4 regions of the Mesorhizobium sp. M7A.F.Ca.US.002.01.1.1 genome follow, and region 2 is predicted to be linked to each of the others. Evidence: predicted binding sites of a transcription regulator. Region 2 holds the regulator's gene; each other region holds the start of a gene.

Evidence for each region. Region 2 encodes PhoB, which activates phosphate uptake and scavenging genes when phosphate is short. Its sites were predicted from a motif close to TGTCATNNANCTGTCAT; they were not measured.
Region 1: the regulator PhoB is predicted to act here: its motif matches at 1,669-1,685, upstream of EN932_RS15460 (esterase-like activity of phytase family protein).
Region 3: the regulator PhoB is predicted to act here: its motif matches at 1,767-1,783, upstream of EN932_RS12715 (LTA synthase family protein).
Region 4: the regulator PhoB is predicted to act here: its motif matches at 1,276-1,292, upstream of ppk2 (polyphosphate kinase 2).

What each region holds. Positions count from the first base shown of each region.
Region 1 is NZ_RZQE01000132.1:3,897-7,775, reverse strand. It holds gene EN932_RS15465 (FAD-dependent oxidoreductase) at 1-1,555, opposite strand, end outside; gene EN932_RS15460 (esterase-like activity of phytase family protein) at 1,801-3,279, shown strand; gene EN932_RS15455 (MATE family efflux transporter) at 3,455-3,879, shown strand, end outside.
Region 2 is NZ_RZQE01000027.1:843-4,721, forward strand. It holds gene pstB (phosphate ABC transporter ATP-binding protein PstB) at 1-391, shown strand, start outside; gene phoU (phosphate signaling complex protein PhoU) at 418-1,125, shown strand; gene phoB (phosphate regulon transcriptional regulator PhoB) at 1,142-1,831, shown strand; gene EN932_RS05430 (ROK family protein) at 1,848-3,095, opposite strand; gene xylF (D-xylose ABC transporter substrate-binding protein) at 3,365-3,879, shown strand, end outside.
Region 3 is NZ_RZQE01000097.1:8,411-12,289, forward strand. It holds gene fabG (3-oxoacyl-[acyl-carrier-protein] reductase) at 1-542, opposite strand, end outside; gene fabD (ACP S-malonyltransferase) at 603-1,544, opposite strand; gene EN932_RS12715 (LTA synthase family protein) at 1,822-3,753, shown strand; gene EN932_RS12720 (pilus assembly protein) at 3,801-3,879, opposite strand, start outside.
Region 4 is NZ_RZQE01000233.1:4,466-8,344, reverse strand. It holds gene EN932_RS21280 (dihydrofolate reductase family protein) at 1-194, shown strand, start outside; gene ppk2 (polyphosphate kinase 2) at 246-1,166, opposite strand; gene EN932_RS21270 (aldo/keto reductase) at 1,445-2,488, shown strand; gene EN932_RS21265 (hypothetical protein) at 2,665-2,817, shown strand; gene EN932_RS21260 (DUF982 domain-containing protein) at 2,884-3,117, opposite strand; gene EN932_RS21255 (GntR family transcriptional regulator) at 3,231-3,879, opposite strand, start outside.

The DNA.
Region 1 (3,879 bases), on a different contig from region 2:
GCGCCAGGCCGGCCCGCCCCGCCTTCGGCAATCGGCAGGCGAGCAGCCGGTCGAGCCACGCCTCCGCACCCAGCCCCGACACCGCATAGCGCGCATAGGCCGAGATATCGACGAGGCCGGCGGCGCGCCGCACCTGCAGCGCCTCCTCGCCGACGATGTCGAAGGCGTTGGAGCGCCGCAGCGTCGTGCTCTCGGCAAATCCCATCGGCGCGAAATAGGCCGGGATTTCCAGCCCCCAGGAAGCCGTCCATTCGCATCCCGCCGCGCTCATGCCGTCATAGGCGCCGGGGCGTTTCAGCGGCCGGCCGGCGGGCAGCCGTTCATTGGGAAAGGTCATGACGAACCGGCGCGAATAGAACTGGCGCGTCGTCTGCCTGAGATATTCGCGGTTGGCGGCGAAGGCACCGTAGCGAGCGATATCCATGCCGAAGATGTCGGCCTGCGGTTCGCCGAAAATCATCCATTCGGCCAGCGACTTGCCGACGCCGCCGCCCTGGCTGAAACCGGCCATGACGCCGCAGGCGACCCAGTAGTTCTTCAGGCCGCGCACCGGCCCGACAATCGGATTGCCGTCCGGCGTGAAGGTGAAGGCGCCGTTGACCCATTTGCGGATACCGGCCGTCGCCAGGCAAGGGAAGCGCTCATGCGCCTTGGCGAGTTCCGGGCTGATGCGGTCGATGTCTTCCGGGATCAGCTCTATGCCGTAATCCCACGGCGCTCCGTCCATGTTCCAGTGCTTTGGGTTCTGCTCATAGACGCCAAGCAGCACACCCTTGCGCTCCTGCCGCAGGTATGAAAAGCCGTCGAGATCGACGGCGATGCCGATTTCCCTGTCAAGTGCTGCGATCTCCGGAATGTCATCGGTGATGAAATAGTGGTGCTCCATCGGCGTCACCGGCAGGTCGACGCCGGCCATGCGGCCGAGCTGCTTCGCCCACAGCCCGCCGGCATTGACGACATGCTCGGCGATGATGGTGCCCTGCTCGGTGATGACGTCCCAGCGCCCGTCGGCACGTGCTTTCAGCTCGACGACCCGGTTGCGCAAGATGATGTCGGCGCCGCGCTTCTTCGCAGCACCCGCATAGGCATGCGTGGTACCGTACGGGTCGAGATGGCCTTCGTTGGAATCATGCAGGCCGCCAAGAACACCGTTGACGTCGACGATCGGGCAGATCGCCTTGATCTCGTCGGGCGTGACCAGGCGCGCGGTCTCGATGCCGACCGACTGGAACACGGCCCAGGCTGATTTCAGCCACTCCCAGCGCGCGGGATCGCTGGCGATGTTGACGCCGCCCGTCATGTGCAGGCCGATATCCCAGCCGGATTCGGCCTCGATCTCCCGGTAGAGATTGATGGTGTAGTCCTGCAGCGCCGCCACATTGGGATCGGCGTTGAGCGCATGGAAGCCTGCCGCCGCGTGCCAGGTCGAACCGGCCGTCAGTTCTGCGCGCTCGATCAGCGCCACATCGCTCCAGCCGAACCGCGTCAGGTGATAGAGCACCGAGGCTCCGACCACGCCACCTCCGATGACGACTGCGCGGTAGTGCGACTTCAAGGCTTCCCCTCCACGGTTGGTCCGAAGACTGGAGTATATATCCACTGGACATAAGTGTCCAGTGCCGGCGCGCGCGCATCGTTTTTCGTCGACCGCCGGCATGCACTGCGCGCTGTCACGCAAGCATCATGTTCGCGCCGTAGACCGCGTTTCGGGGAGGCTTGCGCAACATCATCGATGTCGTACCTCTTTCAGTTTTTCGTCCCCCGGCCGCTCCGGCACATCCGTCACAAAGAGGATTATCCATGAAGCACCTGTATCGACCCGCGTCGCTTGGCGTCGCGCTGGCCTTGTTCACCGCCTTGGCGCCGGCGCTCGCCGACAGCACCGCGACCGTCGGCGGCCTCGTCAACAAGGGGCTGGTCGGCGTCGGCCGCATCCCGGCCGCTCAGCGCGACAAGTTCGGCGAGACCTTCGGCTCGGGTTCCGGCATGGCGATCGACGCATCAGGCTGGACGCATGACACCGCCGGCTACAGGGGTTCGCTCTGGCTGTTGCCGGACCGTGGCTACAATGTCGTCGGCACCACCGATTACCGGCCGCGCCTCAACACGATCGCCATCGAATTTGCTCCGGTCGCACCGGGCGCTGCACCTGCTGCCGGCCAGGAGCAGACGGGCGTCAAGGCAACGCTCGCCGACACCATGCTTCTCACCGACGACAAGGGGGCTGATGCCACAGGCCTCGACCCACTCAACGGCGTGCGCGCGGCAAGCGGCGACATGCCGATCCTGCCGCAAGCCGACAATGGCAAGCTGGCGCTCGACAACGAGGCGATCGTGCGGCTGCCCGATGGTTCGATGTTCATCTCCGACGAATACGGCCCGAACATCTATCGGTTTTCCGCCGACGGGCATCTGCTGTCGGCAACCCAGCCACCGGCCGCCTTCGTGCCGATGCGCCACGGCACGCCGAACTTCGCCTCGGACAATCCGGGACCCGGTGCCGCCGAGCCCGATCCGAAGGACCCCGAGACCGGCCGCCAGAACAACCAGGGCCTGGAGGGAATGGCGATGACGCCGGACGGCAAGTTCCTGATCGCGGTGCTGCAATCGGCGCCCCGGCAGGATGGCGGCGATTCGCCCGCGACGCGCCAGAACACGCGTGCGCTGGTCTATGACGCGTCCGACCTCGCCCACCTCAAACTGGCGCATGAGTATGTCGTGCCGTTGCCGGTGTTCAAGGATGCCAAGGGCAAGACCAAGATCGCCGCGCAGAGCGAGATCGTGGCGCTCTCCGACAAGACCTTCCTGATGCTGGCGCGCGACAGCGGTAACGGCCAGGGGCTGAAGGGCGACACCTCGCTGGTGCGCCAGATCTTCGTCGTCGACGTCTCGGCCGCGACCGACATCGCCGGCGGCGCCTTCGATGCCGCCGACAAGCCGCTGGCGCCCAAGGGCGTGCTCGACCCGTCGGTGATGCCGGCCAAGCTGACGCCGTTCATCGACATCAACGACAAGGGCGAACTCGGCCGCTTCGGCCTGCACAATGGCGCGCCGAACGACAAGAACAACCTGTCGGAGAAGTGGGAGGCGATGTCGGTGGTCAGCGTTCTCGATCCGAAGCTGCCCGACGACTACTTCCTGTTCGTCGCCAACGACAACGACTTCCTCGCCCAGGACGGTTTTCAGGTCGGCGCACCCTACAAGGCGGAAGACGGCGCCGATGTCGACACCATGTTCCTGGTCTATCAGGTCACGCTGCCGGGTCTCGCCGGGAAGTAACGGCCACTGCACGGGCGGGCGCGCTTGGCGCGTCCGCTGGGCTCGCGGCAGGCATGAACGGGGCAGCGGCCTTTCAGCCGCGCGTTCGCAAGGGTGCATCTCGGTCCCGCCTGCGATATCATCGTGGACTGGATCCAAATCACCATCCGCCGAGTTGCCCGCCATGGACGAAAAAATGCCCGCGCGCCGGCGCACCGGCGACCTGACCAGCGGCCCGATCCCGCGCACGCTTCTGCTGTTCGCCCTGCCGGTGCTCGGCTCCAACGTGCTGCAGTCGCTCAACGGCTCGATCAACGCCGTCTGGGTCGGCCGTTTTCTCGGCGAATCGGCGCTGACCGCCACCTCTAACGCCAACCTCGTCCTGTTCCTGATCCTCGGCACTGTGTTCGGCATCGGCATGGCGGCCACCATTCTGGTGGCCCAGTCGGTCGGTGCCCGCGACCTGCCCGAGGCGCGCCGCATTGTCGGCACCAGCGCGACATTCTTCTTCCTCGTCTCGGTTGTCTTCGCGGTCTGCGGCTGGATCTGGGTTGACGCCATTCTCAACACGCTCGGCACACCGGCCGACGCCTTGCCGCTGGCGCGCTCCTATCTGCGCAT
Region 2 (3,879 bases):
GATCGTCGAGTCCAGCCTGAAGAAGGCGGCGATCTGGAACGAGGTCAAGGACCGTTTGCAGGAACCTGGCACGGGTCTTTCCGGTGGCCAGCAGCAGCGCCTGTGCATTGCACGCGCCATCGCCGTGTCACCCGAGGTGATCCTGATGGACGAACCGTGTTCGGCGCTCGACCCGATCGCCACCGCTCGCGTCGAGGAACTTATCGACGAACTGCGTCAGAACTATACGATCGTCATCGTCACCCATTCGATGCAGCAGGCAGCGCGCGTGTCGCAGCGCACCGCGATGTTTCATCTTGGCTATCTGGTCGAGGAGGGCGCCACCGACAAGATGTTCACCACCCCCGACGACAAACGCACCCAGGACTACATCACCGGCCGGTTCGGCTGATCTCTGGCATATGAGGGACGAAGATCATGGGTGAACATACCGTCGCATCTTTCGATGAGGATCTGGAGCAGATCAGCCAGCTGATCCGCGACATGGGCGATCTCGCCCGCTCGATGGTCGGTGGCTCGACCAGGGCTTTGCTCAATTCGGACAATGCGCTGGCGCAGCGGGTGGTTTCCGACGACGCCATCATGGATGCACGCCAGCGCGAGCTGGACGATCGTGCTATCACGCTGATCGCCAAGCGCCAGCCAATGGCCAACGATCTGCGTGCGGTAGTCGGTTCGATCCGCATGGCCGGCGACCTCGAGCGCATCGGTGACCTTGCCAAGAACATCGCCAAGCGCGTCGGCACTGTCGGGCTGAGCGTCACGCCGCACGACCTTTCGCATTCGATCGACGCGATGGCGCAGCTGGTGCTGATCCAGGTGCAGGGGGTCGTCGACGAGTATGCCGCCGCTGACGCGGCAGCGCTTGCCACGCTCAGAAACAATGATGAACGCATCGACGTCAAATACACATCGGTGTTCCGCGAACTGCTGACCTACATGATGGAAGATCCGCGCAACATCACGGCGTGCACGCACCTGTTGTTTTGCGCCAAGAACCTCGAGCGGATCGGCGACCACGTGACCAACATCGCCGAAAATGCCTATTATGTTTTGACCGGCACGCAGTTGCCAGCCAATCGTCCGAAGCAGGACGAGACGGCAATGTCCGCGCCAGCGGCATGACAGGGGTGACCAGCCGATGATCGCGCCACGCATCATGGTGGTGGAGGATGAGGAGCCGCTAGGCGTGCTGCTCCGCTACAATCTCGAATCCGAAGGTTACCAGGTCGAGGTGGTGACGCGCGGCGACGAGGCCGAAATCCGGCTGCAGGAGAACGTTCCAGACCTTCTGGTGCTCGACTGGATGGTGCCTGCGGTTTCCGGTATCGAACTCTGCCGCCGGCTAAGGATGCGTCCCGAGACCGAGCGGCTGCCGATCATCATGCTGACCGCGCGAGGCGAGGAAAGCGACCGCGTGCGCGGCCTCTCGACCGGTGCCGACGACTATCTGGTCAAGCCTTTCTCGACGCCGGAGTTCATGGCCAGGGTCAAGGCGCTGCTGCGCCGGGCCAAGCCGGAAGTGCTGTCCAGCGTGCTCAAGGTCGGCGATATCGTGCTCGATCGCGAATCGCACCGTGTCTATCGCAAGAAGAGCGAAATCCGGCTCGGGCCGACGGAATTCCGCCTGCTTGAATTCATGATGCGCCATCCAGGCCGCGTGTTCTCGCGCAGCCAACTGCTCGACAATGTCTGGGGCGAGACGATCTACATCGACGAACGCACGGTCGATGTGCATGTCGGCCGGCTGCGCAAGGCGGTCAACAACGGCCGTATGCCCGATGTCATCCGCACCATCCGTGGGGCGGGTTACGCCATTCGCGAGGACTGAACTCCCTCGTTTGAACTCACGCCACGTTCTTGCCGCCGAGACCGGATCTCGCCTGCACGCCCGGCGCAAAAATCTCCTGATCGACGAAGATCAGCGCCCGCATGGCGCAGCCTTCGCGGATCAGCGGCAGTTCGTTCGGCTCGGTGTCGAAGGAAATCGACTTGGAATGCTGGCCGCCGGCGGTCTGGGCAATCGCTTGCCGCAATGCCGGCTCGATCAGGTCGAAGGCGGCGGCGCTGACGCCGACCATGGCGACGGGGGCCGGATCGATCAGCGCGAACAGGCTGCCGAGGCCGTAGCCGAGCGCTTCGCCAGCCTTGCGGTAGGCTTCCCGCTCCGGTCCGTCCCTCTCGCGGGCGGCGGCAGCCAGGGCGCGCATGTCGGCGTCGCTGACATCGGCGACGGGTTCTGCATCCTCGCCCATCTGCCGCGCGTTGCGCCAGATGGCATAATTGCCGGCATAGGCTTCGACGCAGCCGCGCCGTCCGCAGCGACACAGCGCCCCGTTCGGCCGATGAATCATGTGGCCGAATTCGCCGCCCGAGGAATGGGTGCCGGTGAACAATTCGCCCTTCAGCACCAGCCCCATGCCGATGCCGTGCGACAAAAGGATAGCGATGAAATCGTCGCGGTAACGATCGGGATCGCGCCAGCGCAGCGCCACCGCCATCATGTTGCAGTCGTTCTCCATAATGGCGGGGACGCCGAACTCCTCTTCGAATATGTCGGCGAAGGCGATGTCGGTGTGCGGCGTGATCGGCGACCACAGCATGGCGCGGGCACGGGTGTCGGTGATGCCCTGGACGGCCAGCGCGATACGAGCGATGCTGCGCACGTCCAGGTCGGGATCTTCCAGGCGGCGCCGCACGATTGCCGTGCACTCACCGATCAGCGAGTCGCGCGACATCGTCAGCGTGTCGAGCCGACGCTGTTCCTCGGATATTACCTGGCCGGCATAGTCGATGACGGCGACCGAGAGGAAGTTCAGCGACAGCACCACGGTCATTACCGCGGCCGCTTCCGGATTGAGGCTGAGGCCGACCTGCGGACGGCCGCGTTTGAGCGAGCCGGCCTCGCTCGGCTTGCTTTCGGTCAGGATGCCTTCGACGATCAGGTCGGATGAGATCGCCGAGATCGTCGAATGGCTGAGGCTTGTGGTTGCGGCGATCTCGGTGCGCGACGGCTGTCCGGCGCGGCGCACCGCGGCGATCACCATCGCGCGGTTGCGGCGGCGCAAATCGTCGTGGCGGATTCCGACCGACATGCTCTTTCATATCCTCCCGGTCGCCGCGGTTCTTCCTGCCCTGGAACGCTGTCGGTGACGCGGTCAAATACTGGCAGAAGCCGCGCGCCGTGTCATTTATTTATTCCGAGGCCCGAAAAAAATTCGAGACGACATCAAAATCCATCAGAATCGATGTTGACAGCGTTCGGGCGTTGGCCCAGTATTTTTTCGAGGCTCGAAAAAATAGGGCCTCTGTGCCGGCCCTCGGGCCAGTTTGGTCGCGCCATACGCGGCGCAGGGAGGATAATATGAAAAGATTCACAGCCGCCATCCTGGCGGGTGCCGCCATGTCGCTGACGCTCGCGTCTGTCGCGCAGGCGAAGGACAAGGTCGTCGGCGTTTCGTGGTCCAATTTCCAGGAGGAACGCTGGAAGACCGACGAGGCCGCCATGAAGACGGCGATCGAGGCCGCCGGCGACAAGTACATCTCCGCCGATGCGCAGTCCAATCCCGGCAAGCAGCTTACCGACGTCGAAAGCCTGATCTCGCAGGGCGCCAATTCCCTGATCATCCTGGCGCAGGATGCTTCGGCCATCGGCCCGGCCGTGCAGAAGGCGCTGGACGAAGGCATTCCGGTCGTCGGCTATGACCGGTTGATCGAGAACAAGGACGTTTTCTATCTGACCTTCGACAACAAGGAAGTCGGCCGCATGCAGGCCCGCGAAGTGTTCAAGGTCAAGCCGGAAGGCAACTACGTCTTCATCAAGGGCTCCGGTGCCGATCCCAATGCCGACTTCCTGTTCTCGGGCTCGATGGAAGTGCT
Region 3 (3,879 bases), on a different contig from region 2:
GCAACACAGTTAACTGTGATGTTGCGGGTGGCGATCTCCTGCGCCAGCGACTTGGAGAAGCCGATCATGCCGGCCTTGGAGGCGCAGTAATTGGTCTGGCCGGGATTGCCGGTCACGCCGACCACCGAGGTGATGTTGATGATGCGGCCATGGCGGCGGCGCATCATCGGATGGGTGAGTTCGCGGGTGAGCCGGAAAACGGCGGTCAGATTGACCTCGATCACGCTGTCCCAATCGGCATCCGACATGCGCACGAACAGCCCGTCCTTGGTGATGCCGGCGTTGTTGACCAGGATGTCGACGCCTTCGAGATCGGCCTCGGCTTTCTGGCCGAGCGCCTTGACCTCGTCACGGTTGGACAAATTGGCCGGGAACAGCTTGACCCGGTCGCCAAGCTCGCTAGCCAGCGCCTCCAGTTTCTCGACGCGGGTGCCATGCAGGCCGACGATCGCGCCTTGCGCATGCAGCATCCGGGCGATCGCCTCGCCGATGCCTCCCGATGCGCCGGTGACGAGCGCCTTGCGGCCAGTCAATTCGAACATTTTTGTCTCCTGATTGAGAAGAGAACACCCCTTTTGCAGGGAATGGGATCAAATGGGGCTTTATGCAAGCGCTGCTAGCGTTGCCTCGACCTCAGCCGCCGAGCCGACCGACGCAGTGGCGATGTCGCGGTTGATGCGCCGCGCCAATCCCGAAAGCACCTTGCCGGCGCCAATCTCGTAAAGCGTGGTGACGCCATTTGCGCCGAACCACTCCACGGTCTCGCGCCAACGTACGCGGCCGGTTATCTGCTCGACCAGGCGGCGGGCGATCTCGTCCGGATCGCTGGTCGGGCTGACCGTGACATTGGAGAGGACGGGAACGACCGGCGCATTCTTTGTCACACCGGCGAGTGCGTCGCGCATGACGTTCGCGGCCGGCGCCATCAGCGCCGAATGGAAGGGCGCGGACACCTGCAGCATCAGTGCGCGCTTGGCGCCTTTCTCAGTGCACAGTTTCGCCGCCAGTTCGACCGCGGCCCTGGCGCCGGAAATGACCAGTTGGCCGCCGCCATTGTCGTTGGCGATCTGGCAGACGGAGCCTTTGGCGGCTTCCGCGCAAGCGGCTTCGACATCGGCCTGTTCCAATCCGATGATCGCCGCCATGGCGCCCTCGCCGGCCGGCACCGCCGCCTGCATGGCATTGCCGCGGATGCGCAGCAGCCTGGCGGCATCGGCAACCGAAACGAAGCCAGCGGCCGCGAGCGCCGAATATTCGCCCAGCGAATGACCGGCGACATAGGCGACCTTGCCTTTCAGCGAGAAGCCGCGCGATTCCAGCGCCCGGATCGCGGCCAGCGACACCGCCATCAGCGCCGGCTGCGCGTTGGCGGTCAGCATCAACGTCTCTTCCGGCCCTTCCCAGATCAGCTTCGACAGGTTTTCGCCGAGCGCGTCGTCGACTTCCTGGAAAATTCTGCGCGCCTCGGGAAAGGCCTCGGCGAGATCCTTGCCCATGCCGACTGCCTGGCTGCCTTGTCCAGGAAAGGTGAATGCAACGGCCATGCGCGGGCTCCCAAGGGCTGGTTTTGCTTGCCTGATAGACGAGTTTTTCTTGCCTGTGACGCAAGGCAGGCCGCCAAGTCAAGCCCGGTTCGACCCTGCTCGACGGCAGCTTCATCCGCCGAGTGCCTGTTCCGAAAGGCTTTTTGGCGATCACTCCTGATGAAAACCGCTCACGATTCGTTTGCTGGCTCTTCTTATTTTGGCCACAGGCGCTAGCTTTGCGTGACAATTCCATGACAATCGAGTGACGTGCTTGTCGCTGGGTGGGGAAGTTAAAGTGGCAAAGAGTTACAAACGCGCCGGCAAGGCCGCGCCACAGTTCCTGGAAGACGACCCCTCCACCGGCTATCTGCCGGGCAGGAGATGGCCGGTCGTGCGCTATGGGCTGATCAGCCTGGCGATCGCCGCCGTCCTGGTGTTTGCCATCGAACTGATCGTGCGCGGCGACTTTGCCGGCACGGTCTCCTTCTTCCTGCAGCCGCTCAAGCCGGGCTGGACCACCATCGTCGTGTTCGCGCTGATCCTGATCGGCCTCGATGCGGTGCTGGGCCGCAGCCATCAGAGCCTGATGATCGTCGCGCCGCTGACGCTATCGCTTGCCTTCGTCGGCCACCAGAAGTCGCATTATCTCGGCGATCCGCTCTATCCGACCGATTTCCTCTATGCCCGCCAGATCTTTGCGCTGTTGCCGCTTTTGGTGCGCGACCGGCCGATGACCGCGCTCGCCATGGTCGTCGGCATCGTCGCCGGCCTGTCGCTGCTCGTCTATGGCTGGCGGATGTGGCGCCGCAAGGTTCCCGCACTCAGCCGCAAGGGACGCCTTGCGCGGCTGACGCTGGCAGTGCCGCTGCTCGCCTTCTTCGTTTCGATCATGGACTATGCCACCTTCTCCTGGACCAGGGACCGGTTGCAGATCATCCCGATCATGTGGGACCAGAAGGAAAACTATGCCTCCAACGGTTTTGCGCTGGCCTTTGCGCTCAATGTGCCGATGGCGCATGTCTCTGCGCCGCCGGGCTATTCCGACAAGGCGATCGCGGCGATCGCCAGGCCCGATGTGACCGCCTCGGTGCCGGCCGAGAAGCCTGACATCATCATCGTCATGAGCGAGTCCTTCTGGGACCCGACCAAGCTGCCCGGCGTCACCATCACGCCCGATCCGATCCCCAATGTGCGGGCGCTGCGCTCCGGCTCGATGTTCTCGCCGGAGTTCGGCGGCATGACCGCCAATATCGAGTTCGAGGCGCTGACCGGCTTCTCCAACGCGTTCCTGCCGGCCGGCAGCATCCCCTACCAGCAATATGTGCGCACGCCGACGCCGTCGCTGGCAACCTTCCTCAAGAGCCAGGGTTATCGGGCGCGCGCCATCCATCCGGGCACCAACTGGTTCTGGAACCGTGGCGCGGTCTACGCCGATTTCGGCTTCAACGATTTCAAGTCGGAAGAGACGCTGCCGCCAATGCAAAAGCGCGGGCCACTGGCATCGGATGCCGCGATGACCGACGAGATCATCAGCGAGGCCGACGCCAGCGAAGAGCCGGTGTTCTTCTTTGCGGTCAGCCTGCAAAACCACGGTCCCTACGAACCGAACCGCTATTACAGTCCCACGCACAGGGTGCAGGCGCCGATCAGTCAGTGGGCGCGCGAATCGCTGCTCAGCTACGCCGAAGGCTCAGCCGATGCCGATCGCGGTCTCGAACGCCTCGTCGAATGGGCAAAGACACGCTCCCGCCCAACCGTAATCGCCTTCTTCGGCGACCATCTGCCGCCGCTCGGGCCGGTTTATGTCGAAACCGGCTTCCTGAAGGACAATGTCGCGCCGCGCAAGGAAGCGTCGCCCGAGGCTGCCCTCGAGCATCATGAGACGCCGCTGGTCATCTGGTCGAACCGCACCGGGCCGGCTGAGCACATGGGCGCCGTCAGCCCGGCCTTCCTGCCCTATCATATCCTGAAGACGGCCGGCATCAGCCATCCCTACTACACCGGCTTCCTGGGCGAGATGAGCGAACACTACCGTGTCGTCGACCGCAATTTGCTGCTGACGCCGGCTGGCGAGGCCACGCCCGATTGGGCGCGGCAGAAGGAGATCGATCCGGCGATCCGCGATTTCCGCCTGCTGCAGTACGATATGATGTTCGGCAAACGCCACGCGGCGCCCGACTTCTTCCCCGAAACGGTCGACAAGATTGTCGCCGCGCATACGAGTTGAGGCCAGCGATTCCCTCGGAGCCTGCTGGTCCGTCTCGGTTCGCGTGTTCAGTTGGTCAATTGCAGCTTCGTGAAATTGTTGGCGATCTGAAGGAACACGTTCGGCAGTTTGGTCGGATCGTTGACG
Region 4 (3,879 bases), on a different contig from region 2:
GCGGCGGCGTCGCCACCATACGGCAATATCTGCAGGAAAAACTGATCGACGAGATGCATCTGGCGATCGCGCCGGTGCTGCTGGGCACGGGCGAGAACCTTTTTGCCGGCCTGGACATGCTCAAGCTCGGCTATATCTGCAGCGAGCAGGTGGCGACCCCGCTCGCAACGCACGTCACCATCAAGCGGGCGTAAGGTGGAGAGCCAATCTCCCCCCTCGTGGGGGAGATCGCAGCTTCGTCTGCCTCAATACTTCTCCGGTACGTAGAGCTCGCGCGGCAGCACCTGGCGTTCGTATTCGGGGTTGAAGACGCGCTCCGGCAAAGTGATCTCCTCGTGCGGCACTTCCTCGTAAGGCAGCTGCTTGAGCAGATGGTCGATGCAGTTCAGCCGCGCGCGTTTCTTGTCGTTGCCCTCGACGATGAACCAGGGCGCTTCCGGGATGTTGGTGCGGGCGAAGGTCTCTTCCTTGGCCTTGGTGTACTGCTCCCAGCGCACGCGCGACTGCAGGTCCATCGGCGACAGTTTCCACTGTTTCATCGGATCGTGGATGCGCATCAGGAAGCGCATCTGCTGTTCCTCGTCGGTGATCGAGAACCAGTATTTGACCACGGTGATGCCCGAGCGGACCAGCATGCGCTCGAATTCCGGCACGTCGTGGAAGAATTCTTCGACCTGATCGGGCTGGGCAAAGCCCATCACCCGCTCGACGCCCGAGCGGTTGTACCATGAGCGGTCGAACAGCACGATCTCGCCGCCGGCCGGCAGATACGGGACATAGCGCTGGAAATACCATTGCGACTTTTCGCGCTCCGTCGGCGCCGGCAGTGCGACGACACGGCAGATGCGCGGGTTGAGGCGCTGGGTGATGCGTTTGATGACACCGCCCTTGCCGGCCGAATCGCGTCCCTCGAAGATCACCACCAGCTTCTTCTTGTGGTGGGCGACCCAGGACTGCAGCTTGATCAATTCGGACTGCAGGGTGATCAGGTCGCGAAAATACTGCATGCGATCGATCGAAGGCGGATGCGAGTTCTTGTAGATCTTGGCGATCTCCATCGACAGCGCCGGCTCCGACATTTCGAGCTCATAGTCTTCGTCAAGCGTGTCGGCGAGCTCGGCTTCAAGCCAATCCCTGGCCGGAGAATTCTGTTTTAGCTCGGTCATTATCGGCTGCTCCACTTGCAAGCTCTGTCGATCCACGTCCGGCGCCCCAAACTCCCGGCCTACAGCCCGGGAACGGCAACACCTGAGCCGACTTCCATATAGGCCTGCAATGACGGTTTTATTGCAGCGCGAGCATGGTCACCGCCGCCGTCGGTCCAGCCAGGCATGATCGATCCGCCGCGCTGGCATGGAGACACGTCGCCCAAATTGTCCTACAAATAGCGGCCACTTTCGGGCGCCCTCCCCAGCCCTTTCCCAATGCAATCGCGAGGACCGACATGGAATACCGCACCCTCGGCCGTTCCGGCCTGAAAGTATCGACACTGACCATGGGGACCATGACGTTCGGCGGCGCCGGTGCTTTTTCGGCGGTTGGCAAGACCGATCTCGACGAAGCGCGCCGGATGATCGATCTCTGTATCGACGCCGGCATCAATGTCATCGACACCGCCAATGTCTATTCGAACGGCATTTCCGAAGAAATCATCGGCGAAGCGCTCGGCGGCAAGCGCAAGGGCGACGTGCTGATCGCCTCCAAGGCACGGATGCGGATCGGCAAAGGTCCAAACGATGAAGGCCTGTCGCGCCATCACCTGATCCGGGAATGCGAGAAGAGCCTGAAGCGGCTCAAGACCGACGTCATCGACATCTATTTCCTGCACGAATGGGATGGCGTGACGCCGCTGGAGGAAACCATCGGCGCGCTCGACACGCTGGTTGCCCAGGGCAAGATCCGCTATGTCGGCTGCTCCAACTATTCCGGCTGGCAGGTGATGAAGGCGCTCGGCATCAGCGACAGCCGTCATCAGCCGCGCTTCATCACGCAGCAGATCCACTACACGCTGGAAGCGCGCGAAGCGGAGTACGAACTGCTGCCGATTTCCGTCGACCAGGGGCTGGGCGTTCTGGTCTGGAGCCCGCTTGCCGGCGGATTGCTGTCCGGCAAATACCGCCGTGACAGCCCCACCGCCCGCCAACTCGCGGGCTGGTCGGAACCACCGATCCGCGACGAGGACCGGCTGTGGCGGATCGTCGATGTGCTTGTGGAGATCGGCGCGCAGCGCGGCGTGTCGGCAGCGCAGGTGGCGCTGGCCTGGCTGCTTGGCCGGCCGTCCATCAGTTCCCTGGTGATCGGCGGCAGGACGGAAACGCAGTTCCTCGACAACATCGCGGCGGCAAGCCTGGTGCTTTCGGGCGAGGAGCGCGAGCGCCTCGACGCGGTCAGCCGGCCGCCCTTGCTCTATCCCTACTGGCACCAGCAGCTGACGGCAAAGGACCGCTTTGGTGCCGCCGATCTGGTGATTGACCGAAGCGGCATCTGATCGGCAAATCGACGGCGATAGGTATCGCCGCCGCAATGATGGGCGTGGCCCCATCATTGCGGCGCGCATCTTGCAAGCCTGGCCATCATCGACGCACTATCGCTTCAGCTGTTGTGTTTGACGGCTAATGCTCCTAGGCAGGACCAGAGCCGCGAGGCAGTGAAAAAGGAGCCGATATGGCGCGACCACCAAACTACGATCAGGAACGCAAGGAACGCGACCGCCAGAAGGCGGCCAAGAAGGCCGAGAAGCTGGCAGCCAAGGTTGCAGCGAGGGAACGTTCGAAGCCCGAAGACGAGACTGAAGCCGAAACCGAAACGGCAAAGTGACGGCAAAAGGCCCGCAGATGCGGGCCGTGCCTCAATCCGGATTGCCGCCTCGGATGTCGCCTTGTGTCAGGCCGGCGCCTTGTCGCTGACAAAGACGTCCACTTCGCGCGCCGCCGCAATGAAGGCGCGCCTGGCGTTCATCGCCGGCTTGTCGCCGGCGAGTGCGTCATGGCAGGCCTGCAGGGCCGCGCGATGCTTGGGGCTGCGCTTGCCGGGCCAGCTGTTGAGGAGGTAGTCGGAAGCCTCACGCGCCGTGCGCAAGAGCTGAGTGCTTCCCGCCGCGACTGACTTCACAGTCACAGGTGTTTCAAATCGGTTGTTTTCCATCGCCGCTCCTTACGCCATCGGCGTCTGCGAAGCGAGGGCGAAAGTGCGCACACGTCCAGACGCCGCTTTGCGCCCCTTCATCCGCCTTAAGCAGCAACGACGGCAAAGCCTCTGGCGCGAAGACCGCGCCGATCGTTGGCGAGCGACGTCACCAGCCGGTCGCGGCTGCCGACGATGTGGACCGAGAGCAGGCGCGCGGCTTCATCGGCGTCGCCACGGCGTGCCGCCGCCAGTATGGCGCGATGTTCGGCCCAGGCGCGGCTGAGGGCCGCTTCGTCGCGAACCTCCAGCCAGCGCGCCCGTGACAGGCGTGTCATGGCATCACGGACCGCCCGGAACAGGAATTCATTGCCCGACAGACGCGCCAGTTCGATGTGAAAATCCATGCCGACGCGATGCCATTCCTCGCGCGGCGTGTCGTTGTCGCAGGATTCGAGCATCGCCTGGATGACATCGATGGCGCTCCGGTCCGCCAGGCTGCATGTCAGGCGAACTGCCGCAACCTCGACCGCCTCCCTGTAGACGGCGATCTGCTCGAGTTCAGCCAGATTGATCGGCGACACCGTCCAGCCGCGCCCGTCCCTGCCGACCAGCCCCTCGGTCTCGAGCCGCAGAAGTGCTGCCCTGACCGGGGTTCGCGATGCACCGAAACGGCTCTCGATCCAGCGCTCGGTCAGCTTTTCGCCGGGACCGATCTCGAGGCCCAGGATCATCTGCCGAAGCTGTTTTTCGACG